DNA from 3 places in the Pseudoxanthobacter soli DSM 19599 genome. Region 1 is predicted to be linked to each of the others. Evidence: predicted binding sites of a transcription regulator. Region 1 holds the regulator's gene; each other region holds the start of a gene.
The links. Region 1 encodes PhoB, which activates phosphate uptake and scavenging genes when phosphate is short. Its sites were predicted from a motif close to TGTCATNNANCTGTCAT; they were not measured.
Positions count from the first base shown of each region.

Region 2: the regulator PhoB is predicted to act here: its motif matches at 2,039-2,055, upstream of ppk2 (polyphosphate kinase 2).
Region 3: the regulator PhoB is predicted to act here: its motif matches at 8,101-8,117, upstream of BUF17_RS02090 (esterase-like activity of phytase family protein).

Region 1 is NZ_FRXO01000003.1:90,472-100,507, reverse strand. Features, by position in the region: gene putA (trifunctional transcriptional regulator/proline dehydrogenase/L-glutamate gamma-semialdehyde dehydrogenase) at 1-2,699, opposite strand, end outside; gene BUF17_RS08090 (response regulator transcription factor) at 2,887-3,552, opposite strand; gene BUF17_RS08085 (peptide deformylase) at 3,772-4,278, shown strand; gene BUF17_RS08080 (anti-sigma factor family protein) at 4,298-5,095, opposite strand; gene BUF17_RS08075 (sigma-70 family RNA polymerase sigma factor) at 5,092-5,598, opposite strand; gene BUF17_RS08070 (COG4315 family predicted lipoprotein) at 5,607-6,005, opposite strand; gene BUF17_RS08065 (YceI family protein) at 6,230-6,892, opposite strand; gene phoB (phosphate regulon transcriptional regulator PhoB) at 7,126-7,821, opposite strand; gene phoU (phosphate signaling complex protein PhoU) at 7,871-8,632, opposite strand; gene BUF17_RS08050 (sensor histidine kinase) at 8,784-10,036, opposite strand, start outside.
Region 2 is NZ_FRXO01000001.1:736,742-746,777, reverse strand. Features, by position in the region: gene BUF17_RS03130 (DUF4347 domain-containing protein) at 1-31, shown strand, start outside; gene BUF17_RS03125 (oxidoreductase) at 261-1,181, shown strand; gene BUF17_RS03120 (glutathione transferase, Atu5508 family) at 1,230-1,928, opposite strand; gene ppk2 (polyphosphate kinase 2) at 2,106-3,086, shown strand; gene BUF17_RS03110 (general stress protein) at 3,183-3,794, opposite strand; gene BUF17_RS03105 (hypothetical protein) at 3,833-4,150, opposite strand; gene BUF17_RS03100 (aldo/keto reductase) at 4,474-5,511, opposite strand; gene BUF17_RS03095 (LysR family transcriptional regulator) at 5,808-6,713, shown strand; gene BUF17_RS03090 (YggS family pyridoxal phosphate-dependent enzyme) at 6,797-7,576, opposite strand; gene glyA (serine hydroxymethyltransferase) at 7,599-8,864, opposite strand; gene BUF17_RS03080 (glutamine amidotransferase) at 8,840-9,565, opposite strand; gene pdxR (MocR-like pyridoxine biosynthesis transcription factor PdxR) at 9,691-10,036, shown strand, end outside.
Region 3 is NZ_FRXO01000001.1:482,781-492,816, forward strand. Features, by position in the region: gene hflX (GTPase HflX) at 1-171, opposite strand, end outside; gene hfq (RNA chaperone Hfq) at 265-513, opposite strand; gene BUF17_RS02065 (D-amino-acid transaminase) at 662-1,534, opposite strand; gene trkA (Trk system potassium transporter TrkA) at 1,655-3,031, opposite strand; gene ntrX (nitrogen assimilation response regulator NtrX) at 3,213-4,580, opposite strand; gene BUF17_RS02080 (sensor histidine kinase NtrY-like) at 4,570-6,861, opposite strand; gene BUF17_RS02085 (usg protein) at 7,182-7,451, opposite strand; gene BUF17_RS02090 (esterase-like activity of phytase family protein) at 8,174-10,036, shown strand, end outside.

The DNA of each region.
Region 1 (10,036 bases):
CCGGCGGAATCGAACGCGGATGTGAGCACGTCGCCCACCACCTGCTCGCTCAGCGCCGAGGAATCGACGATCATCGCGTTCTGCCCGCCGGTCTCGGCGATCAGCGGAATCGTCCGTCCCGATGGGCTGAGGCGGCTCGCCAGCGTCTTCTGGATCAGCCGGGCGACCTCGGTCGAACCGGTGAACATCACCGCCGCCGTGCGCGGGTCGGCCACGAGCGCGGCGCCGACATCGCCGGCACCCGGCAGCAGCTGCAGCGCGCCGGCCGGCACGCCGGCCTCGTGCAGAATGCGCACGCCCGCGGCGGCGATCAGCGGGGTTTCCTCCGCCGGCTTGGCGACCACCGGATTGCCGGCGGCGAGGGCGGCGGCGATCTGGCCGGTGAAGATCGCGAGCGGGAAGTTCCACGGGCTGATGCACACCACCGGCCCGAGCGGACGGTGGGTGTCGTTGGAGAACGAGGCCCGCACCTCGCCGGCATAATAGCGCAGGAAATCGACCGCCTCGCGCACCTCGGCGACGGCGTTCGGCAATGATTTGCCGGCTTCGCGCACGATGATGCCGAGCAGCGACGGCATCCGCGCCTCCATCAGGTCGGCGGCGCGCATCAGGCAGAGCGCGCGCTCCTCCGGCGGCGTCGCCGCCCAGATCGGCGCGGCGGCGACGGCGTGGCCGAGTGCGACCGAAACCGTCTCCGCCGTCGCATCGACCACGGTGCCGACCACGTCGCGGCGGTCGGCCGGATTGACGACCGTGCGCGCCTCACCGGCGACGGGGCCGTCGGCGGTCAGCGGTTCCGCGGTGTAGGCGATGTCGGCGCTCGCCAAAAGCGCGGCGGAAAGCGAGGCCAGCCGCTGCTCGTTGGAAAGGTCGAGCCCGGCGGAATTCTCGCGCGCGGTGCCGAACAGCTCGCGCGGCAGCGCGATCTTGGGGTGCGGCGAGCCAAGCGGCTGGATCGCCCGGGCGACCGCGACCGGATCGGCGATCAGCTCGTCGATCGGAATCGAGGGATCGGCGATGCGGTTGACGAACGAGGTATTGGCGCCGTTCTCCAGAAGCCGCCGCACGAGATAGGCGAGCAGCGTCTCGTGGGTGCCGACCGGGGCATAGATGCGGCAGGGGCGGGCGAGCTTGTCCTTCGCCACCACTTCCTCGTAAAGCGGCTCGCCCATGCCGTGCAGGCACTGGAACTCGTACTGGCCGCTATAATAATTGCCGCCGGCCATGGCGTAGATGGTGGCGAGCGTCTGGGCGTTGTGGGTGGCGAACTGCGGGTAGATCGCATCCGGCGCCGACAGCAGCTTGCGGGCGCAGGCGAGATAGGACACGTCGGTGTGCACCTTGCGGGTGAACACCGGGAAACCCTCGAGCCCGTCGACCTGGGCGCGCTTGATCTCGGCGTCCCAGTAGGCGCCCTTCACCTGCCGCACCATCAGGCGGTGGCCGGAGCGCCGCGCGAGGTCGATCAGGTAATCGATCACGAAGAAGCAGCGCTTCTGATAGCCCTGCACCACGAACCCGATGCCGTTCCAGCCGGCGAGGTCGGGGTCGAAGCAGAGTGCTTCCAGCAGGTCTAGCGACAGTTCCAGCCGGTCGGCCTCCTCGGCGTCGATGTTGATGCCGATGTCGTAGCGCCGCGCCAGCACCGCGAGCGCCTTCACCCGCGGCAGCAGCTCCGTCATGGTGCGCTCGCCCTGGGCGCGGCAATAGCGCGGATGCAGCGCCGAAAGCTTGATCGAAATGCCCGGCCCTTCGTAGATGCCGCGCCCGCCCGAGGCCTTGCCGATGGCGTGGATCGCCTGTTCGTAATCGGCGTAATAACGCTGGGCATCGGCCTCGGTGGTCGCCGCCTCGCCGAGCATGTCGTAGGAATAGCGGAAGCCCATCGCCTCGAAGCGGCGGGAATTGGCGAGCGCCTCCGAGATCGTCTGCCCGGTGACGAACTGCTCGCCCATCATCCGCATCGCCATGTCGACGCCCTTGCGGATCAAGGGCTCGCCGCCCTTGCCGATCAGGCGGGTGATGGCGGAGGTCAGGTCCGCCTCGCTCGTGGTCGATGTCAGCTTGCCGGTGACGACGAGGCCCCACGTCGCGGCGTTGACGAACAGCGAGGTGGAACGGCCGACGTGGGACTGCCAGTTCCCGGCCGAAATCTTGTCGCGGATCAGCGCATCGCGGGTGGCGCGGTCGGGAATGCGCAACAGCGCCTCGGCGAGGCACATCAGCGCCACGCCTTCCTGGCTCGTCAGCGAATATTCGTGGATCAGCTTCTCGACGCCGCCGCCCTTGCGCTGCTTCTCCCGCAGCGTGGCGACCAGGCGATGCGCCAGTTCCCGCGCCTGCTCGCCCGTCGCCTTCGGCAGCGTGGCCTGGGTGATCAGCAGCGGCAGGCATTCGTGCTCGGGCCGGCGGTAGGCGGCGGTGATCTTGGCGCGCAGCACGCTCTGCGACTGGATGTTCTGGGCGAACTCCAGGAACGGCTGCGGCGCCGGGGCGGGCTCCGGCGTATCCGTCACATCGAGGTTGCGCGGGGCGTCGCCGACGAGGTCGCTCATGTCCTCGCCGCGCTCGATGCGCTCCACGGCCGAGAGCAGCGACTGCTTGATCAGCCAGTGCGGCGAGCGGCCGACCTTTTCCGCCGCCTCCTTCAGCCGCGCGCGCAGGGCGTCGTCGATCTTCACTCCGATGGTGGTGGCCATGGTCGCCTCGGTCGGTGCGCTGGAAAGGAGCCTGGTTGCGACGCCGTTATCGCCGCGGCGCAACCCATGCACCATCCATAGCGCAACCCGTCGCCTTGGGAAAGGGGCGCAACCTTGGCGAAGCCCCTCAAGACGTCCGAGCGCGTGACCTGCAAAACCGCGACGCGATGGCGCGCGGCAGCCGCGGTCAGCCGGCGACGCTCGCCTTCGGCGCCCCGGCGATCCGGGCGGCGGCGATCACCGCCTGGGTGCGGCTTTCGACGCCGAGCTTCTGCAGCACCGCGGAAACGTGGGCCTTCACGGTCGCTTCCGAAACGCTCAGCGCGTGGGCGATCTGCTTGTTGAGCAGGCCCTCGCTCAGCATCATCAGCACCCGCAGCTGCTGGGGCGTGAGGGTTTCCAGCCGGCGGACGATATCCTCGTCGCCGTCGTCTCCTGCGCCGAGCGCGATGTCGGCGGGCACCCACTCGCCACCGCCGGTGACGGCCTTGACCGCGGCGCGGATGGTGTCCGTGCCGACGGATTTCGGGATGAAGCCGGCGGCCCCGAACTCGATCGCCTTGCGGATGGTCGCCGGTTCCTCGGTCGCCGAGACCACGACGACCGGAACCGCCGGGAATTGCGCGCGCAGATAGAGCAGTCCGGAAAAACCCTGCACACCCGGCATCGACAGGTCGAGCAGCAGCAGGTCGACATCCGGCAGGCGGTCGAGCAGCGCGATCACCTCGTCCAGCGATCCCGCCTCCTCGACGGCGACATCGTCCTCGACGCCCTCCAGCACCTGCCGCAGGGCCCCGCGGACCAGGGGATGATCGTCGACGATGACGAAACGGTGCCGCGGTGTCGCTGACACGATGGGGGTGTTCCTCTTTATGGCCGGTATCGGCGCCCGGCCGATGGTGTCCGAGTCGCGTCCGGCATTGTTTGGAACCAGTATCGGTTTCACGGCGGCTTTGTGCAACCGCGCGATTCCACCGAATAGCCGCTTTTGTCGTGTCCAGCGGCCCGATGACCGGCCCCGAAGCGGCAAGGCCGCCGGACGGGCTCCGATTGCGCGGGCAAGGGGAAACGCATGGCGATCCGGCCGATCCTGAAATATCCCGATCCGGGCCTGCGGCGGCCCGCCGAGGCGGTGGCGGCGTTCGACGACGATCTCAGGGCGCTGGCGTCGGATCTGGTCGATACCATGCGCGCGGCGCCGGGTGTCGGCATCACCGCGCCCCATGTCGGCGTTTCGCTGCGGCTCACGGCGATCGAACTCGACCGTGCCGCCGTGCCGCTGTTCTACGTCAATCCGCACGTCCTGGAGGCGTCGGCGGAAACGGGGCGCCACACCGAAGGCAGCGTCTCCATGCCCGGCATCACCGACGAGGTGGAGCGTCCGGTCCGGGTCCGCGTGGCCTGGCAGGACCTCGACGGCACGCCGCGGGAGGATTGGGCGGATGGCTTCCTCGCGGTCTGCCTGCAGCACGAGATCGACCAGCTCGACGGGGTGTTCTGGATCGAGCGGCTGTCGCGTCTGAAGCGCGACCGGCTCGTCAAGCGCTGGAGCAAGTGGAACAAGGCGGCCGCGTCCTGAACCGCGGCCCTCTCGCGCGTCACGCCTCCGGCCCGTCCAGGCTCTGGTAGCTTTCCTTGGCAAGCGTCATCAGGTCGGGCCTGGGCAGGTCGCCGACCAGCACGCAGCCGAGCTTCTCGCCCCGCCACGACACGGCGGTGAGCCCGTCCCGCTCGGAAACCCGCATCGCCGTCTCGCCCCCGGTGCCGGGCACGACATAGAGCGTGATGCGGCGGCCTTCGCGGTTCTCGTACATCAGCTGCGCCGCCGGCCCGTCACCGGCCGGAAGCAGCCGGCCGCCGACCAGCGAGAAGCCGGCTTTCGAGAGATCCGGCAGCGCCAGCGGGCGGGCGAGCCGCTTGGAAAGCCAGCGCGCGAGATGGTCGCCCTGATCGGCGGAGACCTCGACCGGGTGCATCACCTCGGGGGTGTAGAGCGCGTGGGCGACCTCGGCTTCGGCGACCATCGCGCGGTCCGCCGGGGCGGGGCCGGCCAGTTCCCGGCCATACCAGCCGCCGGCTGCGCCGAAGGCGACGAGCAGCGCGGCGGAGGCGGCCATCACCGCGAAGCGGCGCCTTGCTGCATGCCGGCCCTCCGCCATGCGGCGCACGTCGAGCCGCGGCGGCACCGGCTCGTCGACGGTTCCACCGAGAAGGACGCGGAGATGATCGGCCTGCACCCGCCAGGCGTCGACGCGGGCGCGGTCGGCCGGGTGTTCGGCGAGGTGCGCGGCGACCTTCGCCCGGCCTTCGGCATCGAGCCAGCCATCGACATAGGCATGGAGGTCGGCCTCGGTGATGCCGGCGCCGGCCGCGGGAGTGGTGTCGTCGGCGCTCATTTCACCGTCCTCAGCTTCGGCTGCGTTCCGTCCGCCATCGTCCTCAAGGTCTCCCGCGCCCGCCCGATGCGCGACATCAGCGTTCCCTGGGGAATGTCCAGAACCGCCGCCGCCTCGGCGTAGCTCAGTCCTTCCGTGACCACCAGCAGCAGCGCCTCGCGCTGCTCGGCCGGCAGCCGGTCGAGCGCGCGCGCGGTCTCCGCCAGCGCGAGGTGCGCGCCCTGGGACGGCGGCGTCGCCGGCTCGAAGCCGGGCTCGTCGAGATCGCTGGTCTCCGGTGCGCGTCGCCGCCGCCGCTCGTCGTTGCGGTGGAGGTTCACCATGATGCGGTAGAGCCAGGGCCTGAGGGGGCCGAGCGGCCGCCACAGGCCCTGCTTCGCGATGGCCCGCTCCAGGCAGTCCTGGACGAGGTCGTCGGCACGGTCGGCGTCGCGCGTCAGCGCGCGTGCGTAGCGGCGCAGCGCCGGAACCGCGGCTTCGAGATCGTCCAGGAACGCGGACATCGACGCGCCTATTCCTTGGCGAGGTGCCAGACGCCACCGACGCCGTCGCCGGTGACGTCGCCCGGCTTCTTGTCGCCCTGCCACAGATAGAGCGGCTTGCCGTCGGCCGCCCATTGTTCGCCGCCGTCGGCGCGCTTGATCAGGGTGAACGCGCCCGTGGCCTTGGCGCCTTTGGCCGCCATCAGCGGCGGCCACTTCACCGCGCAGCCGCCGGAGCAGTTGGACACGCCCGCCGTGTCCTTGTCGTAGGTGTAGAGCGTCATGCCCTTGGCATCGGTCAGGATCTCGCCCTGGGCGGTCTGCATCGTCTTGATGGCGCCGGAGGCGTAGTCCTCGGCAATCGCCGGGGTGAGGAAGGCACAGGCCGCCAGCAGGACGGCGCCGTGGAGAAGGTGGGAACGGCTCATGGTCAGTCTCCCTTGCCGGTCTGTCCCGGCGTGTCGGCATGTTTCCGAGAGGGGCTGCCGGACGCCGCAGGGCCGTTTCGGGCCGTGCGTGCGTCCGGCAGGCGGGAAGCTCTGCCGTCGCCGGCGCCGCTGCATCGGGGGTGCCGCGGTGCGGTCTCGCCGCGCTTCCTGTGATCAAGAACACCGCCCCGCGGGATTTCATCCACGCGCGGCGGCTTTTTTCTTCATCCCTGCCGGGCGCCGTCTTGCCTGGCGCCGTCTTGCCTGGCGCCGTCTTGCCTGGCGTCGTCTTGCCGGGCACCGCTCAGGCGGCGGCCGTCGACCGAGAGGTTCAGCACCACCTTGTCGGAAAAGGCCGGGAAGCCCGCCGTCATGCCGAAGGCGGTGCGCATCAGCGTTCCGGTCACGCGAAACTCGGCGCTGTCGCCACCGTGGCCGGTGAGGTCCACGCTGAAGCGCTCCGGCACCGTCTGGCCGCGCAGCGTCATCAGCCCCTCGATGTCGGCGCTGGCGGGGCCGGTGCGCTGCACCGCCGTCGAGCGGAACGAGATCACCGGATAGGCGTCCGCATTGAACGCCGCATCGGACCGCAGCACGCCGTCGAGCAGCGCGATGCCGGTCGTCACCGAGGCCGCGTTCACGTCGAACGTGACCGACGACCGCTCGGCATGGACGGGATCGAAATCGATGGTGCCGGAAAAGCCGGTGAAGCGGCCGGAAATGCCGGGGCCGACCGACGCCGCCACGGAGAAGGCGACGTTGGTGCCGGTGCCGATGGCATAGCGGCCGGCGAGCCCGGAAAGATCGTCCGCGCGGGCGGCGCCGGCGCCGATGGCGAGAACGATGAGGGCGGGGGCAACGCACCGCACGGCAAAGCGGGATTTCATCGCAGCGCCTTTCACTGGCGCGTCGTGCCTGCGACCCTCCGAATGCGGGCCTTCAGCGGCGGCGCCAGATTCAAGAGCCTCTCGCAGCGGCAGCGGGCCAACCCGGCCCGGCGAACCCGCGCGTCGAGGCAGCGGCAGCCCCGAAGTGGGACCGCCTCGCGATGAAACACCCGGCAGGGGACTTTATTCCCGCCCGGATGCGGATTTTACGGTCGTCAGGGTGCGCCGCCGGCTCACTTCGCCGCGAACTGGTCGTCGAAGGCGTAGCCGGAGCCGCGCACGGTGCGGATCGGGTCCTTGGCCTTGCCGCGGTTCAAGGACTTGCGCAGGCGCCCGACATGGACGTCCACCGTCCGCTCGTCGACATAGACGTCGTGCCCCCAGACCCCGTCCAGCAGCTGCTCGCGGGCGAACACGCGGCCGGGGGAGGTCATCAGGAACTCGAGCAGGCGGAACTCGGTCGGGCCGAGGTGGATTTCCCGGCCGCCGCGGCGCACGCGGTGGGTCTCGCGGTCGAGTTCGAGGTCGCCGGCCTTGAGCTGCGACGACACCACCTCCGGCTTCGCCCGGCGCAGGATGGCGCGCACCCGCGCCATCAGTTCCGGCACCGAGAACGGCTTGACCACGTAGTCGTCGGCGCCAATGGCGAGCCCGCGCACCCGCTCGGCCTCCTCGCCGCGGGCGGTGAGCATGATGATCGGCAGCCGCTCGGTCTCTTCCCGCGCCCTCAGGCGCCGGCACAGCTCGATGCCCGAAAGGCCCGGCAGCATCCAGTCGAGCAGCACCAGGTCGGGCTGGCTCTCGCGCAGCCGGATTTCGGCCTCGTCGCCGCGCATGCAGGCTTCGACGGCGAAGCCCTCCGCTTCGAGGTTGTAGCGCAGGAGGAGGCTCAGGGCCTCCTCGTCCTCGACGATCATCACCGACGGCATCGGCGTCTTTCCCGGATGTGCTTGGGTGGTTTGCGGGTCCGGCAGGCCCTCAGGCCTTGCCGGTTTCGGTGCTCGCCGCCGTCGCCCGCGCCTGTTCGGCCTTGCCGAACTCGACGGAGGTCAGGCTGCTGTTGTCGAGCTTCGGACGGTCGAGCGCGGGCTGCTCGCCGGTCACGAGATAGTGGATGTTCTCGGCGATGTTGGTGGCGTGGTCGCCGATGCGCTCGATGTTCTTGGCGCAGAACAGAAGATGCGTGCAGAACGTGATGTTGCGCGGGTCTTCCATCATGTAGGTCAGAAGTTCGCGGAACAGCGAGGTGTACATCGCGTCGATCTCGTCGTCGCGATTGCGCACCGCTTCCGCCGCCTCGACGTCGCGGGCGGTGTAGGCGTCGATGACGGTCTTGATCTGTTCGAGCGCGATCTCGGAGATGTGCTCGACGCCCAGCACCAGCCGCTTCGACTGGTACTGGCCGTTCATGGCCACCACGCGCTTGGCGATGTTCTTGGCGAGATCGCCGACCCGCTCCAGATCGTTCGAAACACGCAGCGCCGAGACGATCTCGCGCAGGTCGCGGGCCATCGGCTGGCGGCGGGCGATGATCGAGATCGCCGCTTCCTCCACCTTGCGCTGCACGATGTCGAGGCGCTGGTCGTTGACGATCACCTGCTGGGCGAGGTCGGTGTCGATCCGCGACAGCGCGGTGACGGCGTCGATCAGCAGGCGCTCGGCCTGGCCGCCCATTTCGGCGATCCAGCCGGCAAGCTGCTTCAGTTCGTCGTCGTAGGCGACGACGGTGTGCTGGGGCATTGCCATCTCCAGATTTGGAACAGGGGCGTCCGGTCGAGTCGTCCGGACGACGGGTTCTGTTCCATCTTAGCGCGCCGTGCGGGTTTGCCGAGCGGCCAATGCCGCGAAGCCGCCTGGAACGCCCTCTGGGCCGATCCCGGTTGCCTTCCTTTTATGACTCTCCGATGGTCGTTTTATGAAGGTGCAACTCTTTGGAAAGACCGGCATTTTCGCCGTCGATGGCCGCAGGCGGCGGCGCTTCGGCGCAATCGAGCCGGAGGATGAACGTCGCGCCCTTGCCCGGCTGGCTTTCGATGGAGAGCCGGCCACCATGACGGGCGAGGATGTGCTTCACGATGGAAAGCCCGAGGCCGGTGCCGCGCTGACTGCGGCTGGTGGCGACGTCGACGCGATAGAAGCGCTCGGTCAGGCGCGGCTGGTGCTCCGGGGCGATGCCCGGGCCGAAATCTCGCACCGAGACGATCGCGGCCGGCTGGGCGCCGCTGCGGTCGGTCCAGCACGACAGCACGACCCTTTTGCCGGCGGCGCCGTATTTGATGGCGTTCTCGGCCAGGTTTTCCACCACCTGCACCAGTTCGTCGCGGTCGCCGCGCACCACCGGGCCGCTTTCCGGCAGTTCGCGCACGATCACCACCTCGTTCTCGTCGGCGAGCGGCTCCAGACCGTCGGCGACAGTGCGCACGACCGCGCCGAGATCGACCAGGGCCGAGGGGCGGATGTGGGCACGCATCTCGATGCGCGACAGGTGCAGCAGGTCGTCGATCAGCCGGCCCATCCGGCGCGCCTGCTCGGCCATGATCGCAAGGAAGCGTTCGCGCGCCACCTCGTCCTTGCGGGCGGGGCCCTGCAGGGTCTCGATGAAGCCGGACAGCGAGGCGAGCGGCGTGCGCAGTTCGTGGCTGGCGTTGGCGACGAAGTCGGCGCGCAGCGTCTCGGTGCGCTTCTGCTCGGTCTGATCGTGGATCATGAGGAACACGAAGTCCGGCCCGTCGCCGACGCGCCGCTCGCGCCCCGGCAGGCGCAGCGGCACGATGCGCGCCTCGTACCAGCGATCGGTTGGAATCTTTTCGGTCCAGGCGACCGCCTCAGCCGGCCCGCCGGCCGAAACGCGGTCGAGCGCTTCCAGCACCGACGGCACACGCAGGCGGAACGACAGCGGGTCTCCCGGCTGGATCGGGCCGAAGGCGGCGGCCGCGGCCGCATTGGCGAACCGCAGCCGGCCGCGCGAATCGGCGATGTAGCAGGGTTCCGGCAGGGCCTCGACGGTCAGCTTCATGCCGCCGTCGGGCCACAGCGTCCGACTGGCCTCGGGTGCGCGCCGCACCCGGCGGCGAACCCGCGCGCCGAGGCCGAGCGCGGCGACGAACCCGACCGCGCCGACGATCAGGATGCCGAGGAGCGCGG
Region 2 (10,036 bases), on a different contig from region 1:
CAAGCAGCTCGATAGCCTGCTGCTGGCCTGATCCGCGGTGGAACACCTCGCGCGGCGCCGGAAGCCGTCTCCTGCCGCGCGAGGGCTTCGGAAGGGCCGATAGGGCATTCGTGAACGGACGCGGGCGCCGCGATGGTTGCGATCCGGCCGCGTCGGACTACATCACGCATGGTGCAGCCCCGGCATCGCGGCCGTTCTGCCGCGATGCCGTTCCGGTGCGATGTCGCTCCGGCAATCTGGCCGCCCTGTGGGAGAAGCCGATGCCGGACACGTCTTCCGGGTTCACGGAGGCCGACGTGCCCGACCAGTCGGGCAAGTGCTTCGTCGTGACCGGCGCCAACACCGGCCTCGGCTTCGAGGCCGCCCGCGTGCTCGCCATGCGCGGCGCCCGCGTCGTTGTCGCCTGCCGGTCTGAGGCGAGGGCCGACGAGGCGATGCGCCGGATCCGCGCCCTCGCGCCCGCCGCTGATCTTGGTTTCCTTCCGTTCGACCAGGCCGATCTCGACAGCATCCGTCGCGCCGCGGTCGAACTCGACGGGGAACCGCGCATCGACGCGCTCGTCAACAATGCCGGCGTGATGATGCCCCCGCTCAGCCGCACCCAACAGGGCTTCGAACTCCAGTTCGGCGTCAACCATCTCGGCAGTTTCGCCTTCACCGCCCTGCTGCTGCCGAAGCTCGCCGCGACGCCGGGTTCGCGCGTCGTCATCACCGGCAGCCTCGCCCATATCTCCGGCCGGATCGATTGGGACGATCCGAACGCCAAACGGTCCTATCGCCGCTGGCCGCGCTACCGCATGAGCAAGCTCGCCAATCTCCTGTTTCTGTTCGAACTCGACAGGCGGCTTCGCGCGGCCGGCTCGTCTGTCATGGCGCTCGGCTGCCATCCGGGCATCGCGGGAACGGACCTCGGCCGTCATCTGCCGGCGGTCGGCCTTGCCTGGGCCGCCTTCCGGCCGTTCCTGAACACGCCGGCGATGGGCGCATGGCCGACCCTTCAGGCCGCCACCGGCGCCGTCACGCCCGGGGCCTATTACGGCCCGCAGGGATTTCGCGAGATCAAGGGGCCGTCGGGCGTGGTACGGCGCGCGCCGCACGCCACCGACCCTGCCTTGGCGAGACGGCTCTGGGACCTGTCGGTCGAGATGACCGGCATCGAACCGGCCCTGCCGCCGGCGTGAACCACTGCCCGGGGAAACTCGCCCGGGCGGCCGGAGCGTAGCCTTCCGTCAGCCGAGAACCCGCCGCAGCGAGGCCTCGATCTGGCCGCCGCAATAGGCCTCGCCATAGTCCCGTCGCGCCCTGGCGGCGAGGGCGGCGAGCGGCGGCAGAGCCGAAACGCGCCGGGTCAGGCCGGCCGTCATCGGCGCGGCGTCCTCCAGCATCACGGCGATCGGCGGGAAACGGTCGGCCATGGTCGACCAGAGCGTGGCGCTTACGACGTCGGCGATGCCGGGGGATTTGCCGCCGAGCAGAAAGCCTGCATCTGCGGTCAGGCCATTGCGGCGTCCGGTCTCTTCCCAGAACGACATCCAGCGTTTCAGGCGCGGCACGAACTCCCGCCAGCGCCGTTCCGTCCACATCTCGCGCCCGCCATCGATCGTGATGTCGTCGATCACATCGTTGGCGTCGTTGACGATCTTCAGAGTCATGGCGCGCAGGGCAGGGGTGTCGGGCATGAGATCGAGCGTCTCGCCCAGATAGAGCACGATCGCTGGCATTTCGGAGATCGCAAACTTCGCCTTGCGGTCGATCAGCATCGGCGGCCCCATGAACGGCACCGGCATCTCGCTCGCCGGCGCCTCCATCAGCCGCGCGATCTCGGCATCACCAGCCTCGGTCCAGGTCTTCCCGGCGAAGGCGAGCACGGCCCGCACGAACTGGCCCCGGAACGGCACGGACCAGTAGTAGAGATCGTAATCGGCCATTTCGGCTTCTCCCTGTGTTGAGCGCACGACCGGCCCCGCGCGGGCGTCAGTCGGCGATGCCCACCTTCCATGCGTCGGCGACATCAAGGTCGCAGCACAGCGTCGGCCAGCGCCATCGATTTGTCACCAAACCGCATTGGCTTTTCGGTATGGCAGGCGTTGCAGGAGGCGCGACAGATGGCAGATTCCACCACCGATACCGAGATCACCGAAGCCGGCACGACCCTTGCGTCGCAGGGCGAGGCGGACGCGCCTGAGGCGCCGTCGCGCAGCTGGCTCGAGATCGAGCTCGAAGACGACATGGACGAGGAACTCGAACAGGCGGTCGATGATTCCCGCGTGCCGCCGGAGCTTCGGGCGAAGTTCGAGCGCCACAGGAAGAACTCACTCGACCGGCACACCTATTTCAGCGAACTCCTCCGTCTGCAGGGCGAACTCGTCAAGCTGCAGGACTGGGTCCGCTACAAGGGGCTCAAGCTCGTCGTGCTGTTCGAAGGGCGCGACAGCGCGGGCAAGGGCGGCGCGATCAAGCGCATCACCCAGCGCGTCAATCCGCGAACCTGCCGGGTCGTGGCGCTGCCGGCGCCCTCGGATCGCGAGAAGACCCAGTGGTACTTCCAGCGCTACGTGCCCCACCTGCCGGCGGCCGGCGAAATCGTGCTGTTCGATCGCAGCTGGTACAACCGCGCCGGCGTCGAGCGCGTCATGGGCTTCGCCAGCGAAGGTGAGGTCGAGGACTTCTTCCGCGACGTGCCTGAATTCGAGCGCATGCTGGTGCGCTCCGGCATCATTCTGGTGAAGTACTGGTTCTCGATCACGGACGAGGAGCAGCAGCTGCGCTTCCTCATGCGCATCCATGATCCCATCAAACAGTGGAAGCTTTCGCCGATGGACCTCCAGTCGCGGGTGCGCTGGGAGCAGTACACCAAGGCGAAGGAGGCGATGTTCGAGCGCACAAGCATCCCCGAGGCGCCGTGGCACATCGTGGAAGGCAACGACAAGAAGCGCGCGCGCCTGAATTGCATGGCGCACCTTCTGTCGGTGGTTCCCTACGAGGAAGTGCCGCACGAGGAGATCACGCTGCCCGAGCGCGTGTTCGATCCGAACTACGAGCGCCGGACCCTGCCGCCCGAACTCTACGTTCCCGAGCGGTACTGACGCGCGGACAGCCGATCCTGATTGACATGCAGACGCCGGGACGCATCGCGCCCCGGCGTTCGCTTTTCAGCATGTTCTGAAGAAGGTTCGCAGCCGTCAGTAGCGCGAGCGCTCGCGGGCGGCTTCGTCGGCGGTGTAGAGCGGCGCGTCGGGGTCGAAGCGCGACCAGCCTTCCGAGCGATAGAGCTGCTCGCGGGAGGTCATGTCGACGCCGTTGCGCAGGATGGCCGTTGCCTCGGGCACGAGGCCGTCGTGCACGCGAGCGGAAACCAGCGTGCCGCCGCGGCGCACACCCTCGGCATAGAGATTGGCCTCACGCTCCGGAACCCCCTGCGCCGTCATGGCACCGACGAGACCGCCCACGGCGCCACCCGCGGCCGCGCCGGCCACCGCGCCGACGCCGGTGGCGACCAGCCAGCCGGCCGCAACCACCGGGCCCACGCCCGGGATCGCCAGCATGCCAAGGCCGGCGAGCAGTCCGCCAGCGCCGCCCACGAGCGCACCGACGCCCGCGCCCGTCGCGGCATCGTCGCCGGCATTGCTCGCCGTGTCGCGCCGCTCGGCCGGGCGAACATCGTCGCTGTACCATTCGTCCGCATTGTTGGCGACGATGCTGATGTCGTCGCGATCGATGCCGAGCGCTTCCAGCTTGTTCACCGCGATGACGGCGTCGTCATAAGTGTCGAAGAGACCGGAGACTGTGGTCATGTTGTTATCCTCCTGGTGATTTCTCGAGGCTGGGACGCTCAGCGCGGGAAGACGTTGCCCTGATAGTCGATGGCGACATCGACCGGCATACCGTTCTTCTGGGCCGTGCCGCGCCAGACGCCGCTGTTGTCCTTGGTCAGGCCGCTGACGTTCGAGAAGCCCTTCTCCTCGATGCGCTCCTTCGCCTGTGCCTCGGTGAAGCTGTTGGCGCCCTCGGCCGGCTGCGCAGGCTGTGCGGTATCCGGAGTGGCGACCGCCGGGGTATCCGGATCAGGGTTCGCCCCCGGAGCCTGCGTCTGCGCGAGAACTGGAGACGACAAAGCGAGCGCGAGCACGCCAATAACGACGCGTTTCATGTTGACCATCCGTTTCTAATCGATAACGCGGATGATAAACGTCGCGACAGCGTGCGCGTTCCATCGAGTTGAGCGGAACAATTTCACATTTCATGAAGACCGCGTTCGACGGAATTCCCGTCTCTCGTGCCGAATGCGCTCTTTTTGTCTGATTTGGACGAAGGCGAGAACGCGCTCAACTTGAGTGCGAGCGGCGAAGCTGCGGCGTCTCGGCGGCGATCAAGGCCTGCGGGCTGCCGATGATGGCCGCGGCCGAGGCGAAGTCGACCGCGAAGCAGACGCCGGGCAGGGAGGGCCGCGGGTTGAGCCGGCGCCCCTCGATTTTATCCCGCGATCGGCGGATCGAGCCGCGCGAAGCCCTCCTGCCGGCGATAGGGGAAATGCGGGTAGGGCGCGGTGACGGCGCTGGCTGCATCCAGCGTCGCGATCTGCTCGGCTGTAAGCGTCCAGCCGACCGCCCCGAGGTTCTGGCGAAGCTGTTCCTCGTTGCGCGCGCCTATGATGACGGAGGACACGGTGGGGCGTGTGGTCAGCCAGTTGAGCGCCACCTGCGGCACCGTCTTGCCGGTTTCCGCCGCCACATTCTCGAGCGCATCGACGACCCGGAACAGATGTTCGTCCTCGACGGGTGGGCCGTAGCGCGCCGTATCGTGCAAGCGGCTGCCCTCGGGCAGCGGCAAGCCACGCCGGATCTTGCCGGTCAGGCGGCCCCAGCCCAGCGGCGACCAGACCAGAGCGCCAAGCCCCTGATCGTCGCCCAGCGGCATCAGATCCCATTCATAATCGCGGCCGATCAGGGAGTAATAGACCTGATGGGCGACGTAGCGAGGCCAGCCATAGCGGTCGGCGACGGCCAATGCCTTCATGATCTGCCAACCGGAGAAGTTGGATATACCGACATAGCGGACCTTCCCATCCCGCACGAGCGCGTCGAGCGCGGACAGAACCTCCTCCATCGGGGTCGCCGCGTCGAAGGCGTGCAATTGCAGAAGATCGATATAATCGGTGCCCAAGCGCCTCAGCGCCTGTTCGACGGCGCGGATCAGGCGGAACCGCGATGAGCCGGCGTCATTCGGACCATCGCCCATCGGCAGGCCGGTCTTGGTCGAAATCAGCACGTTGTCGCGCCGTCCCTTGAGGGCCGCGCCGAGCACGTCCTCGGAAGCGCCGTTGGAATAGACATCCGCGGTGTCGAACAGGGTGACACCCGCCTCCAGGCAGATGTCGACGAGCCGTCGCGCCTCCTCGACATCCGTGGTGCCCCAGGCCCCGAACAGCGGCCCCGTTCCGCCGAACGTGCCGGCACCGAAGCTCAGCACCGGCACCCTGAGACCTGATCGGCCCAGTAAGCGAGTGTCCATGAGATGACCCTTTCAGAGACTTTCGATCGGGCGCCGACCTAATGGCCGCGCGGGGGAACAAGTCGGCGCCGGCGCGCACGCGGTCTTCCCGGCGCCCGTGCGATCAGAGCGAACTGCGCGAGTCTTGCGCGGTCAGCGCGGGCGGGCCGCCGATGCCGAAGGCCCCGGACGGCAGGGAACGGGGAGCGAAAGGCATGATCTGTCTCGCCATATTGACGTTCGAGATGAGACATAGATCTGCCTTGCGCTGTGATATAGTGCGCTGAATGGAACATCATTTATGAAATCAACGACCAATGGCGCGTTCTGAAATCAACCGTTCCGGCGAAATGGAAGTGTTCGTCTGCGTCGTGGAGCGCGGTGGATTCTCAGCCGCTGCGCGGGCTTGCCGGATGACGCCGTCAGCCGTCAGCAAGCTCGTTTCCCGACTCGAAGCGCGGCTCGGCGTGCGCCTCGTCAATCGATCGACGAGAGCATTCCAGCTCACGCCGGAAGGATGCGGGTTTTATGAACGCGCGACGCATATTCTGGCGGACATCGCCGACGCAGAGCGCAGCGCGGGGGCTGGAGAACAGCCTGTGGGACGTATTCGCCTCAACACCAGCGCGTCCTATGCCACCCATGTTCTGGCGCCGATCATGCCGGCGTTTCTGGAGCGCCACCCGGGCGTGACGCTCGATCTCGTGCAGACCGATATGGTGGTCGATCTGCTGGCGGAGCGCACCGATGTGGCGGTGCGCGCCGGCCCCCTTAAGAGTTCCAGTCTCGTCGCCCGCAAGCTCGGCGACACCGCGATGGTCGTCGTTGCCGCTCCGTCCTATCTCGCTCGGTTCGGCGCGCCTGAGACGCTCGAGGATCTGGAATCGCATCACCGTCTCGGCTTCGGCTACGTCCGCTCCGTCGAAGGCTGGCCGATGAAGAAGGGAACCGGGACGATCATCGTCCCCGCGGTCGGGCGGGTTCAGGTCAGTGATGGCGAGGGGCTGCGCCTGTTGGCGCTGAACGGTGCCGGTCTGGCGCGTCTCGCAGCCTTCAGCGTGCGCGGGGATATCGACGCCGGACGTCTGGTGCCGGTGCTCGAACATCTGAACCCCGGTGATCGCGAAGCCTTCCACGCCATCCATATCGGTCAGGGCGGACCGCTGCCCTCGCGCGTCAGGGCGCTGCTCGATTTCCTGGGGGAGCGCGGCCGGATCTCCTGAGTGCCGCGGCTCCGGCGTAGAGCCGTTGCTATCGGATCGTCGGCGGCAATCCGTTCACCGGAAACGTCACTGACGCGGAGGCATCACGCCGTCCCCGCCGCGCCGGGCCAGTAGTGGGAATCCGGCAGCGGCCGAGGACCGAACACCGCCTGGCCGACGCGCACGACCGTCGCGCCTTCTTCGATCGCCCATTGATAGTCGCCTGACATGCCCATCGACAGATCCGTGAGCGTGTCGCCCTGGGGCGCGTCCTGCCGCGCCCGATCGCGGATGTCGCGCAGCAGGCGGAAGCAGCGCCGCACCTCGGTCTCGTCGGGCGTGAAGGTGGCGAGCGTCATGAACCCTTTGGGGCGTAACGTCTCGAAAGCCGCCAGGTCTTTCAGAAAGGCTGGCACATCCTCGGGCGTCAGGCCGAATTTGCTGGCCTCGCCGGACGTGTTGACCTGCACGAGCACATCGAGGCCGCGCCCCACGGACTGGAGCCGCTTGTCCAGCGCCGTCGCCAGCGAGCGGCGATCCAGCGACTGCACCTCATCGGCGAAGCGCAGCACGTCCTTGACCTTGTTCGATTGCAGATGGCCGATCATCGACCAGCGAACCGGCTCGCCCGCCAGCGCGTCTGCCTTGCGCCCACCTTCCTGCACCTTGTTCTCGCCGAGATCGGCTTGCCCGGCGCGCACGGCTTCCAGAATGCGCGACGGCTCGACGGTCTTCGTCACGAGGACCAGACGGACCGCGTCCGGCGCGCGCCCGGATCGCACCGCCGCCTCCGCGATCCGCTCGCGAACGAGGTTCAGATTCGCGACCACCTCAGACATGGCAGGCTCGGACATGGCAGGCTCAGACATGGCAGGCTCAGACATGGCAGGCTCAGACATGGCAGGCTCAGACATGACAGGCACCATCGACCGGCCAGCGATCGGTCAGGATGCGCACCCGCTTTTGAATCGACGGGTCCGCACATCGCCCGTGTCGAAGCGCTCGCAAACCACCGAGGATCAGATCGCCGACCTCCCGGAAGGCGGCCTCGTCGAAGCCGCGCGACGTCGCGGCAGGCGTGCCCAGCCGCAGGCCGGAGGTAACGGTCGGCGGAAGCGGATCGAAAGGGATCGCATTCTTGTTGGCGGTCAGCCCATAGTGTTCCAGGGCCTCGACCGCGGCCTTGCCGGTCAGGTCGAACGGCCGAAGATCGACCAAAAGAAGGTGGCAGTCGGTTCCGCCGGTGACGAGCTGCAATCCCCCCTCCATCAATGTCTGTCCGAGTGCCTTCGCGTTGAGGATCACCGCTTTCGCATAGTCGCGAAACGCCGGCTGCAAGGCTTCGTGAAACGCCGCCGCCTTGCCCGCGATCACGTGCATCAATGGCCCGCCTTGGGTGCCGGGGAAGACGGCTTTGTCGATCCTCTTCGCCAGGGCCGGATCGTCGGTCAGGATCAGGCCGCCGCGCGGGCCGCGCAGCGTCTTGTGCGTGGTCGAGGTCACGACATGGGCGTGCGGCAGCGGATTGGGATAGAGGCCGGCCGCGATCAGCCCGGCATAATGGGCGACATCGGCGACGAGCCACGCACCGATGCTGTCGGCGATAGCCCGCATCCGTCCGAAATCGATCTCGCGCGGATAGGCCGAGCCGCCGGCGAAGATCAGTTTCGGGCGCTCCTCCTGTGCCTGCCGTGTCAAGGCATCGTAGTCGATCCGGTCATCCTCCGGACGGACCTTATAGGCGGAGACCGCGAACCATCGGCCCGATAGGCTGACCGGCGCGCCGTGGGTGAGATGGCCGCCGCAGGCGAGATCGAGCCCCATGATCCGGTCGCCCGGATCGAGAAGCGCAAACAGGACCGCGATATTGGCATTCGCCCCGCTGTGCGGCTGCACATTGGCGTGGGCCGCGCCGAACAGTCGGCAGGCGCGGTCGATTGCCAGTTGCTCGACCCTGTCGGCCGCTTCGCAGCCGCCATAATAACGCCGCCCCGGATAGCCTTCCGCGTATTTGTTGGTGAGGATCGAGCCTTGCGCAGTGCGAACGGCGGCGCTGACGATATTCTCCGAGGCGATGAGTTCGATATGCGCGTGCTGCCGTTCGGCTTCCTGCGCAATGGCGAGGCGGAGATCGGAATCCAACGCCATCATGGCCGCACCCCTTGCAGCCATTCGGTCAGCATCCGGCGCGCCGCGTCGCGCAGCGTCGGCCCGAAACCGGCGGCATCTTCGCGCAGAACGTTCGGGTCGATACCCGCACCGGCAAGCTCGCTGGCATGACCGACCAGCCAGCGCTCGATCCCGGCGCAGGCATCGACTTCAGGGTGAAACTGAAGGCCAAGGACATGGGCTCCGAGCGCGAACCCCTGCGTCGCGCAGAGCGGAGTCGTCGCCAGAGATGCGGCGCCGTCGGGGATCTGGAAGGCGTCACCGTGCCAATGCAGCACGGCGACGCCTTGCAGATGCCGCAGCGGCGAGGCTCGCCCGGCGTCGGTCAACGTCAATTCCGAAAAGCCGATCTCCTTGCGTCCGGTCGGCGCGACGTCGGCGCCCAGCGCGGCCGCGATGAGTTGCGCGCCGAGGCAAATGCCGAGCGTCGGGCGGCCCTCCGCCAGCCGCGCCTCCAGGATACGCTTCTCGTCGGCAAGAAAAGGGTATGCGTCCGTTTCATAAACGCCGACGGGGCCGCCGAGGACGACCAGCAGATCGGGCAGCAACGGATCGAGGGTCCACAGCTCATGCAAGCCCACATCGTAATAATGGAGGCGGTATCCGGCCGCAGTCAGCACGGTCTCGAACGTGCCCAGATCCTCGAAATGGACGTGACGGATGGCGACGGCGGTTTTCAGTGTGGCGGGCGCACCCTTGGCCATGTGAATCTCCTTCCGGGTCGCGGCCGGTTGCCGCGATCCTCCGCTCGTGCGATAGGCCGTATCCGGCCTAGCATAAAGTGCCGGTTCTGAGATTCGAGATAGGCCGGATGCCGAAACGCGCGGACATGACGATCGAGCTGCCGGAGGACGGCACACAGCCGGTGTTCCTCGCCATCGCCGCGTCCATCATCGGCGAGATCGAACGCGGCCGTCTCAAGCCGGGCGATGCGCTGCCGGGAACGCGCGCACTGGCTGCCAAGCTGAAGGTCCACCGCAACACCGTAGACGCCGCTTTCCAGGAACTGACCATGCAGGGCTGGCTCACGGCAAAGCCGTCGCGCGGCACCTTCGTCGCCGACGACCTGCCCGAGCCCCGGAAGTCCGTGATGAGGGCACCGCCCCGGACGCTGGCCGCCGGCGGAACCAGCACGGAGCCTCCACCGCTCTTGCGCATCTCTGACGGAGCCGCCG
Region 3 (10,036 bases), on a different contig from region 1:
GGCCGAAGGCCGCGCGCCGGTGTGGACCGGCATCAGCACGACGGCGGCCGTGCGCGGCTTCTCGTGGCTGGCAAGGGCCGTCCCGTGCAGGTCGGCGGCGCCCTCTTCCGGGGCTTCATGGTCGAACGGTTCGTCCGATGTCGGTCTGGTGGTCAAGCGGTCTTTCCTCATCCCCGGCCGGGGATTGCGAATGGCACAAAAAATCCGGGCGCAGGCCAAGCCTCCCGCGCCCGGATGTGGCGATTCTCTCGCCCTCAATCAAGTTCAGCGATCGGATTCCTCGCTCGGATCGAACAACTGAATCGGCTGATTGGGCATCACGGTCGAAATCGCGTGCTTGTAGACAAGCTGCGAGTGGCCATCGCGGCGCAGCAGCACGCAGAAATTATCGAACCATGTCACGACGCCCTGGAGCTTGACGCCGTTAACGAGAAACACGGTCAGAGGTGTCTTTTGCCTGCGGACGTGATTGAGGAAAGTGTCTTGCAAGTTTTGTGCGCGGTCCGCCATCATGTTTTTCCTTTTCTTTGTAAGGCCGCGACGCCGAGCCGGACGATGCTCCGCCGGGACAGGCCGGTACGCTTGGGAGGGCGTTGAGGAACCGGACTGACTTCGGCATCGCACCACAACCTTAACCCAAAGCGTGCATCCGCGTAATCTGTCATTCTCCGAAGATCAGAGGCGTCAATTCCGCCACATCGTGGAAGCCGGCGCGGAGGTCGCGCGCGATCGGGCCGGGCTTGCCGTCGCCGATGGGCCTGCCGTCGATGCGGACGACGGCGGTGACGACGCTGGTGGCCGACGTGACAAAGGCCTCGTCGGCGGCGAGCGCCTCCGGCACGGTGAAAGCCCTCTCCTCCACCTTCAGCCCGTGGGCGGCGGCGAAGTCCATCACGACGAGGCGCGTGATGCCGCCGAGAATGCCCGGGCTCGTCGGGCGGGTGACGAGCGCGCCGTTCGCGACGATCCAGGCATTGGTCGATCCGCCCTCGGTGACGAAGCCGTCCCGGTCGACGAACCACGCCTCGCGCGCACCGGCGTCGCGCGCAGCCTGCTTGGCGAGCACATTCGACAGCAATCCGACGGTCTTGATGTCCACCCTGCCCCACCGGTCGTCCGGAACGGTGATGACGCCGATGCCTGCCGCGGCGGCGGCCTCGACCTTTGCCGGGTCGACGGCGCGCGTGGTCACGACGACGGTCGGATTGACGGGTGTCTGCGGAAAATAGTGGTCGCGCGGGGCCGCGCCGCGGGTGATCTGGAGATAGATCCAGCCGTTTCTCAGTCCGTTGCGACGGGCGAGTTCGCGGAACACCGCGAGCAGGGCGGCGCGGCTCATCGGCATCGCGATCGCAAGGGCACCGAGGGACCGCTCCAGCCGGTCGAGATGGCGCGTCAGGTCGACGATCATTCCCGCCCGCACCTCGCACACCTCGTAGACGCCGTCGGCGAACTGGAAGCCCCTGTCCTCGATGTGAACGGCCGCATCGGCGTGGCGGGGATAGCGGCCGTCGACATAGGCGAAGCGACTCATCGGAAACTCCGGCAGGGAAAGCGGGTGGTAAAACAAGCGGTAGAAGGAGGCGTCCGCGGCGCCCGGATGGACGCGCCGGCCGACGGCGCCATTAGCCGGCGCACGGGTTGATAAGCCGGCTTAAAAGAATTCGAGGCTGACGCGGAACATGTGCTCGACCTGACGCACGCGTTCCTTCTCCGCGAACAGCACGATCCGGTCTCGCGGGTGGATGGTGGTGTCGCCGCGCGGCAGGATCACCGACCGGTTGCGGTAGATTGCGCCGATTCGCACACCGGCGGGAAGGTCGACCTCCCTAAGCGGCCGGCCGATCAGCGGCGACGTCTCCAGGGCGTCGGCCTCGATCACCTCGGCGGCCCCGTTCTGCAGGGCATGGACGCTGCGGATGCGCCCGCGCCGCACGTGGCGGAGCACCCGGGAGACCGTCACCGCCCTCGGCGCGATATAGGCGTCGATGCCGAGCGCGGCGGTGAAATCGGGATAGGTCGTGGAGTTGATCAGCACCAGCGAGCGCTTGCAGCCGAGCTGCTTGGCCATGACCCCGGCGAGAATGTTGGCCTGATCGTCGTTGGTGAGCGTCACCACGGTGTCCGCCTGCCCCACCTCGGCCTCGAGCAGCAGCGACTGGTCGAGCGCGCTGCCGTTCAGCACGACGGTGTGGCTCAGCGCTTGCGCCACCTCCTCCGCCCGCGCCGCTGAGGCTTCGATCATTTTTAGGCGCACCTTGGAGCCGCGCGCCTCCAGCCCCTTGGCGACATAGAAGCCGATATTGCCGGCGCCGACGATCACCACGCGCTTCGCCTCGCCCACGTCGTGGCCGAAGATCGCGAGGGTGCGCTTGACCTGGTCGGCGCGCGCGACGACGTAGGCGACATCGCCCGGCTCCAGCGCGTCGTTGCCGCCGAGCACGCGCGCCTGCGTGCCGCGAACCGCGCCGACCACGACCGCGCCGAGATCGGGAAACAGCTCGGTGAGCTGCTTCAGCGGCGTCTCCACCATGCGGCAGTCGCGGTTGCAGGTGACGGCGAACACGATCACCTGATCGTCGGCGACCGATATGCTTTCGATCGCGCCGGGCAGCGACAGCCGGCGGATGACCGTTTCGCCGACTTCCACTTCGGGCGAAATGACGACATCGATCGGAATGCCCTCGCGGGAGAACAGGTCGCGCCAGTGCGGGGCCAGATAGCTCTGCGCCCGGACGCGAGCGATCTTGGTCGGAACCTTGAAGACCGAATGCGCCACCTGGCAGGCGATCATGTTGACTTCGTCGGATTGGGTCACGGCGATCAGCATGTCGGCCTGCTCGGCGCCGGCCTGGGCGAGGATCTCGGGATGCGCGCCGTGGCCGACCACGCCGCGCACGTCGAGCCGCTCGCGCAGGATCGAGATCAGCTTCGGCGACGAATCGATCACGCACACGTCGTTGCGCTCGGCCGCCAGCCGCTCGGCAATCCCGTAACCCACCTGGCCAGCGCCGCAGATCACGATGCGCATGACGTCCTCCCCCTCCCCGCCGCCGTTTTCCGGTCCCCGGCAGAGCATCCGTTGCCGCCGGAGGCACCAAGAGCATATCCCGTTCAGATCTGATCGATCTGAACGGCAAGGATATGTTCAAGCTCTTGAACTCGAAGCGATTTTTCTTCAATCGGATGTCTCCATCCGATCACAAGGCGCTCTAGCCGACGCCGAGCGACTTCAGCTTGCGATGCAGCGCGGACCGCTCCATGCCGACGAATTCGGCCGTGCGCGAGATGTTGCCGCCGAAGCGGTTGATCTGCGCCCGCAGATAGTCGCGCTCGAACGCCTCGCGCGCGTCTCGCAGCGGAAGCGCCATCAGGTGCTCGCCGCCGGAATTCGTCGGCAGCGACGGCACCATGGTGCCGATCTCCGCCGGCAGCAGGTCGGCGGTGATCACCGCTTCCTCGTCGCCGCGGGTGAGGATCATCAGCCGCTCGACGTTGTTGCGCAGCTGGCGGATGTTGCCCGGCCAGTCGTGGGCCTGCAGAACGGCCATGGCGTCGTCGCCGATCCGCCGCTCCGGCAGGCCGGTCGCGCGCGAGATCTGCGCCATGAAGTGCAGCACGAGATCCGGGATGTCGTCGCGCCGTTCGGCGAGCGCCGGCACGCGCAGCGGCACGACGCTCAGCCGGTGGAACAGGTCCTCGCGGAACCGGCCCTCGGCGATCTCGCTCTCGAGATCACGGGCGGTGGACGACAGCACGCGCACGTCCACCTTCACGCGGGTGGAGCCACCGACGCGCAGGAAGTTCTGGTCCACAAGCACGCGCAGGATCTTGTTCTGCGTCTCGCGCGGCATGTCGGCGACTTCGTCGATATAGAGCGTGCCGCCGTGGGCCTCTTCCAGCGCGCCGACCTTGCGCGGGACGCCGGCCCCGCCTTCGATGCCGAACAGTTCCTCTTCCATGCGCTCGGGCGTGATGGTCGCCGCGTTGACGACCACGAATGGCCCCCGGGCGCGGCCGGAACGGGCATGGATCGAGCGCGCCGCCAGCTCCTTGCCGGCGCCCGACGGGCCGGAGATCAGGATGCGGCTGTTGGCGGCGGCGATGCGCTCGACCGCCTGCCGGAGCTGATTCATCGCCGTCGAGTTGCCGACGAGCTCGTCGGCGTCGCTGATGCGGCCCTTCAGGTCGCGGATCTCGCGGCGCAGATTGGAGGCTTCGAGTGCACGCTCGGTGGCGAGCACTAGCCGGTCTGCCTTGAACGGCTTCTCGATATAGTCGTAGGCGCCGCGCTTGATCGCGGACACGGCGGTCTCGATGTTGCCGTGGCCGGAAATGATGACGACCGGCAGATCCGGGTGGAGCTGCTGGATGGCATCGAGCAGGGCAAGCCCGTCGAGGCGGCTGCCTTGCAGCCAGATATCGAGAATGATGAGCGACGGTCGTCGCTCGCCGATGGCGGCAAGAGCGGAATCGCTGTCGCCCGCGGTGCGGGTGCCGAAGCCCTCGTCATCGAGGATGCCGGCGATCAACTCGCGGATGTCCGTCTCATCGTCGACGATCAGGATGTCAGAGGCCATGGTCTTCGCGTGGTTTCTGGGGGCTGACAGGGGTGGAGGACGCGGCGGCAACCCCGGCTGGGGCGGCCTCCGCATCCGTCGTCATGGCACCGGCGTCGCCGGCCCGGATGGTGAGGCGCACGCAGGCGCCGTGGCCGCCGTCGCGCACGGCCGGCGCATCGAGCAATTCGATCCGGCCGCCATGCTCCTCGACGATCTTGCCGACGATGGCGAGGCCGAGGCCGGTGCCCTTCTCGCGGGTCGTCATATAGGGCTCGAGCAGGCGTTCGCGGTTCTCCTGCGGCAGTCCCGGACCGTTGTCGACGACGTCGACCACGAGCCATTCGCCGTCGCGCCGTGCCGAGACGTCGACGTGGCCGGGCTCGGTGCGCTGATCCGCCGGCACGCCGGTGATCGCCTCGACCGCGTTCTTGACGACGTTGGCGATCGCCTGCCCGAGCTGGCGGTGATCGAACTTGCCGATCAGCGGCTCGTCGGGCAGGTGGGTGGAGAACTTCACGTCCGGGTGGCTGACGCTCTGCAGGAACACGGCCTCCCGCAGGGCTTCCGCGAGGTCGCGCGGCTCGAACACCGGCTTCGGCATCCGCGCGAACGACGAGAATTCGTCCACCATGCGGCCGATATCGCCGACCTGGCGCACGATGGTGTCGACGCACTGGTCGAACACGGCGCGGTCGTCCTCGATACGCTTGCCGTAGCGCCGGCGGATGCGTTCGGCCGAAAGCTGGATCGGCGTCAGCGGGTTCTTGATCTCGTGGGCGATGCGCCGGGCGACGTCGGCCCAGGCGGACGTGCGCTGCGCCTTCACGAGATCGGTGATGTCGTCGAGGGTGACGACGAGGCCCTGCCGGGTGGAATCCCGCCGGTTGTCGTTGGTGACGCGCACGGCGACCGTGCGCTCGCGCCCGCCGCGCACGATGACGATCTGGCCCTGCCGGCTCCACTCGCCATGATCGCCGCGCGCGGAGGCGAGGATGGGCGCGAGTTCCGGCACCACCTCCTCGGCGGGGCGATTGCCGATATCGTCCGCGGACAGGCCGAGCAGCATCTCGGCGGAGCGGTTGGCGAGCGAGATGCGGCCGGCCTCGTCGACCCCGAGCACGCCGGCGGTGACGCCCGACAGCACGGCTTCGGTAAAGCGGCGGCGGCGGTCGATCTGATCGTTGGCGGCAAGCAGGTCGTCGCGCTGGGAGCGCAACTGGGTGGTCATGGTGTTGAAGGTCTGGCCGAGGTGGGCGAAGTCGCCGTCGTGGGGGTCGACGCGCACCTGGGAGTTCAGGTTGCCGCGCGCCACCTGGTCGGCCGCGTTGATCAGACGCCGGATCGGCGACACCAGCCGGTTGGAGAAGGCGAAGCCGAGCCACGTCGCGGCGACGAGGAACACCAGCGTGATGCCGATATAGACGAGCGCGAACGCGATCTGCACGCTGCGCCGGCTCTCGGCGAGGTCGTGATATTCGAGCGCGCTCTCGCGGGCGAGCCGGAGATAGTCGGTCACCCGGGGATCCATCGTCCGGGTGACGTAGAGATACATGTCGTCGTAGGCCTTGAGCTTCATCACGCCGCCGACCTGATTGGTGTCGCCGGGCGCGATCAGCACCGGCTCGCCGGCATCCGCCTTGGAGAACGCGCCGATCGGCGGCAGGGCGAACTTCTCCTTCAGATCGTAGAGCGTGCGCGTCACCACCGTTCCGTCGCGGTGAAGCAGATAGGCGGCCGGGAGCTGGCGCAGCTGAAGCTGCGTCTCCATGAAGATGTCGAAGCGGGCCGGATCGTAGTCGTAGATCGCCTTGGCGCGGTCGACGTCCGTCGCCATGGCGATGAGGTCGCCGCGGAGCACGTTGGCGTGCTCCTGGACATAGGCGTTGGCGACGGCGACTGCGTTGTCGACGATGGTGCGGGTGCGATCCTCGAACCAGCGGTCGAGGCCGCGGTCGAGCGTGATGGTGGCGAGGATCGCGACCAGGATCGCCGGCAGCGTGGCGACGAACGAGAACATCGCCACCACGCGGACATGGAGGCGCGCGCCCGCCCTGCCCTTGCGTCGCGCGATCCAGATCTTGCGGATCTCGATGAAGATCGAGCCGATCAGGACCGTGACGATCACGCCGTTGGTGAGCAGCGCCGCCGTGATGACGTTCTGCGTCGGCGTGATCGGCGTGATGCCGGTGAGCACGAGGAAGGTGATGCTCGCCGACAGGATGGCCAGCACCACGAACACGAGCCCAATCGCCCGCGCGACGGGCGCACCCTCGCGCCAGGCCGGAACGGGCGGGGGCATGCCGGTCTCGGCAGCGCGATCGAAGGAGGTCTCGGAAGCCGTCATCATACCGTTCGGATCGAGGGCTAACCCGGCGCGCCGGGTGAGTCGTTCCTGTTACAGGATGACAACATTGTTGCTAAAATGCGACAGAGGATCCGGCGACCTCCGCACCGACGCCGGACGGCGGAGCGCAGTCCGGCTGCTCGCGCACCGCGTGGCGCTTGCCGAGGGCATTCGAGAGGGCGTGCGGCGGCGCCATGGTCGCGCGGCGCCGCGGCAGCGGGGACCCTTCTCCCGCGGGATCGTTCCGGCGAAGGACCGGCCCTGAGACCTGAGCGTCAGTGTAGCTGCATCATGCCGTCGACACGGCGCCATTCGCTGGCGCCGACGAGTTCGCGATAGGCCACCTCCACCGAATGCAGCGGGCCTTCGATCTCCCGCTTCCAGAATTCGATGAAGCGATTGAGCACGGGGAACGACGGGGCGATGTCGTATTCCTGCCAGACATAGGTCTGGAGGATCGTGGGGTGATCCGGCAGGCGATAGAGAATGCGGGCCGTGGTGAGGCCGTACCCGGAAAGCTGACGCTCGAAGTCGGAATCGATCATGAAGCACCTCTCCCTCACAGGATGGGAAAAGGATCGCACACTTCCTTCGAATGGCAAGCCGACAAACCACGCGGCGGCGCAAAAATCTCTTTGTTAGCAGCATCTTACCGCGAGTGCTAACACTGTGCTTTCCAACGGCCCGGCTGCCGTCGAGCCCTTGCCCGGACGGCTCGGCGCGCTTGCGGGCGATGCAAGCCGCATCACATATTGCCCAAAAAAGCGGCAATCCCGCCGTCTGTCTGGGTGTGAAGATGGTCCCGCTGACGATGCGGCGCCAGCGCGGCGGCGGCAGCGGGCGCTGTGCCGGAGTTGGCCCGGGCCTTGCATTTCCTTTTGCATCGGGTCCGCCGCCTCCCAAGCCGGACCGACCGCGAATAGCGACGCCGACCAAAAACCAGGGGAACGTCGCGCGGGAAGGTCGATCAAGGGATCGACCTTCCCGCAGCCTCTGGCCGCTGCGTTCGTCATCGATCCGATTGCCGTCGCCGCGTCCGTTCCGTTCACTTTCTCGCGAGCCCGCCGCCGTCAGGCGAGCCGTTCCGCGCGACCACGGAGCCGCAGGCTGCCGGGCGGCCAGCGGATTTCGGTCGCAATGTGAACGAGACCCCGTCGGCAATGACCCTCTTTCGGAAAGCCGCCAAGATCCGTTTGTCATTGCGCGGTCATCGAATGGCCTAAACTGCCGCATCGAGCTCACAATCACAGACATTCAGGAGCCATCGATGGGACGGGGTTCGCGTATCGCTCTCCTTGCCGGTGCCTTGCTCGCAACGACGGCGCTGCCGGCGGTCGCGGAGCCGGCCTTCAACCGCATCTCGACTTTCGAGGTCGTCGATAATCTGCCCAAGGACGCCGATCGCTCCAAGGCGACCGTCGCGGAGATCGTCAAGGCGACCGAAGACGGCAAGATGCTGGTCTATACCGACAGCCCGGGAGAGCGTATCGGCCTCGTCGATATCTCCGATCCGGAGGCGCCCAAGGCCGCAGGCGTGGTGGCACTGGGTGGCGAGCCGACCTCGACCGTGGTCGGCCGCGGAAAGGCGCTCGTGGGCGTCGTCACCTCCAAGACCAAGACGCAGCCCTCCGGCCACCTCTCGGTCGTCGATCTCGCCACCAAGGCCGTGACCGCGACGTGCGATCTCGGCGGGCAACCCGACTCGCTCGCCCTCAGCGACGATGGCCGGTTCCTGGCCATCGCGATCGAGAACGAACGCGACGAGGAGGTGAACGACGGCAATCTTCCGCAGCTTCCCGGCGGCAACCTCACGATCTTCTCGATGGGGACGGACGGCGCGCCCGATTGCGCCTCGAAGAAGGTGGTCGAACTGACCGGGCTCGCCGCGATCGCGCCGGAGGACCCGGAACCGGAGTTCGTCGACATCAACGATCGCAACGAAGCCGTTGTGACGCTTCAGGAAAACAACCACATCGCCATCATCGACCTTGCCACCGGCAAGGTGCTCTCGGACTTCCCGGCGGGCAATGTCGACCTCAAGAATGTCGACACCAAGAGCGACGGCGTGATCGCTCCCATCGAGAGCATCAAGGGTGTGGCCCGCGAGCCCGACGCCGTCCACTGGCTCGACAACGATCGCTTCGTGACCGCGAACGAAGGCGACTGGAAGGGCGGCAGCCGCGGCTTCACGGTGTTCAAGCGGGACGGCACCGTCGAATATGACAGCGCCGAGACGCTGGAACATCTGGCGATGCGCCTCGGGCACTATCCGGAAAAGCGCTCGAAGGCGAAGGGCGTCGAGCCGGAGGGCGTCGAGGCGGCGACCTTCGACGGCCAGAAGCTGATCTTCATCGGTACGGAACGTGCCTCGCTGATCGGTGTTTACGAAGACATGGGAGACGGCAAGGCGCCGGTCTTCCTGCAGGCGCTGGCCGGCGGCGCGGCGCCGGAAGGCCTGCTGGCCATTCCGTCGCGAGGCTTGTTCGTCTCCGCCAGCGAGGCCGACAGGCGCGAGGAGGGCGGAATGGGCTCCGTCGTCACCATCTATCAGCGTTCGGGCGAGCCGGCCGCCTACCCGACAATCGCCTCCGTCAACGGACCGGACGGCACCCCGATCCCGTGGGGCGCGATTTCCGGCGCGGCCGCCGATCCGACCGTTCCCGGACGGCTATACGCGGTGACGGACAGCGCCTATGCCCAGGCCCGCATCCTCACGATCGACACCACCAAGAAGCCCGCCGCGATCGTGAGTGCGATCACGGTGATGCGCGACGGCAAGCCGGCCGAGCACCTCGATCTCGAAGGCATCGCCATCCGGCCGCAGGGCGGCTTCTGGCTGGCTTCGGAGGGTAACCCCGAGCGCAAGAAGGCGCCGACGCAGAACCTGCTGATCTCGGTCGACGACAAGGGCGAAATCCGCCAGGAAATCGCGTTGCCGGAGGACGTGGCGCGGCAGGCCACGCGGTTCGGCTTCGAGGGCGTGACCGTGACCGGCAAGGGCGACGACGAACTTGTCTGGCTTGCCCAGCAGCTGCCCTGGAAGAACGATCCGAAGAACACCACCAAGCTGATCGCCTATAGCCCGACCAAGCAGACGTGGGGCGCGGTGCGCTATCCGCTGGAGCAGAGC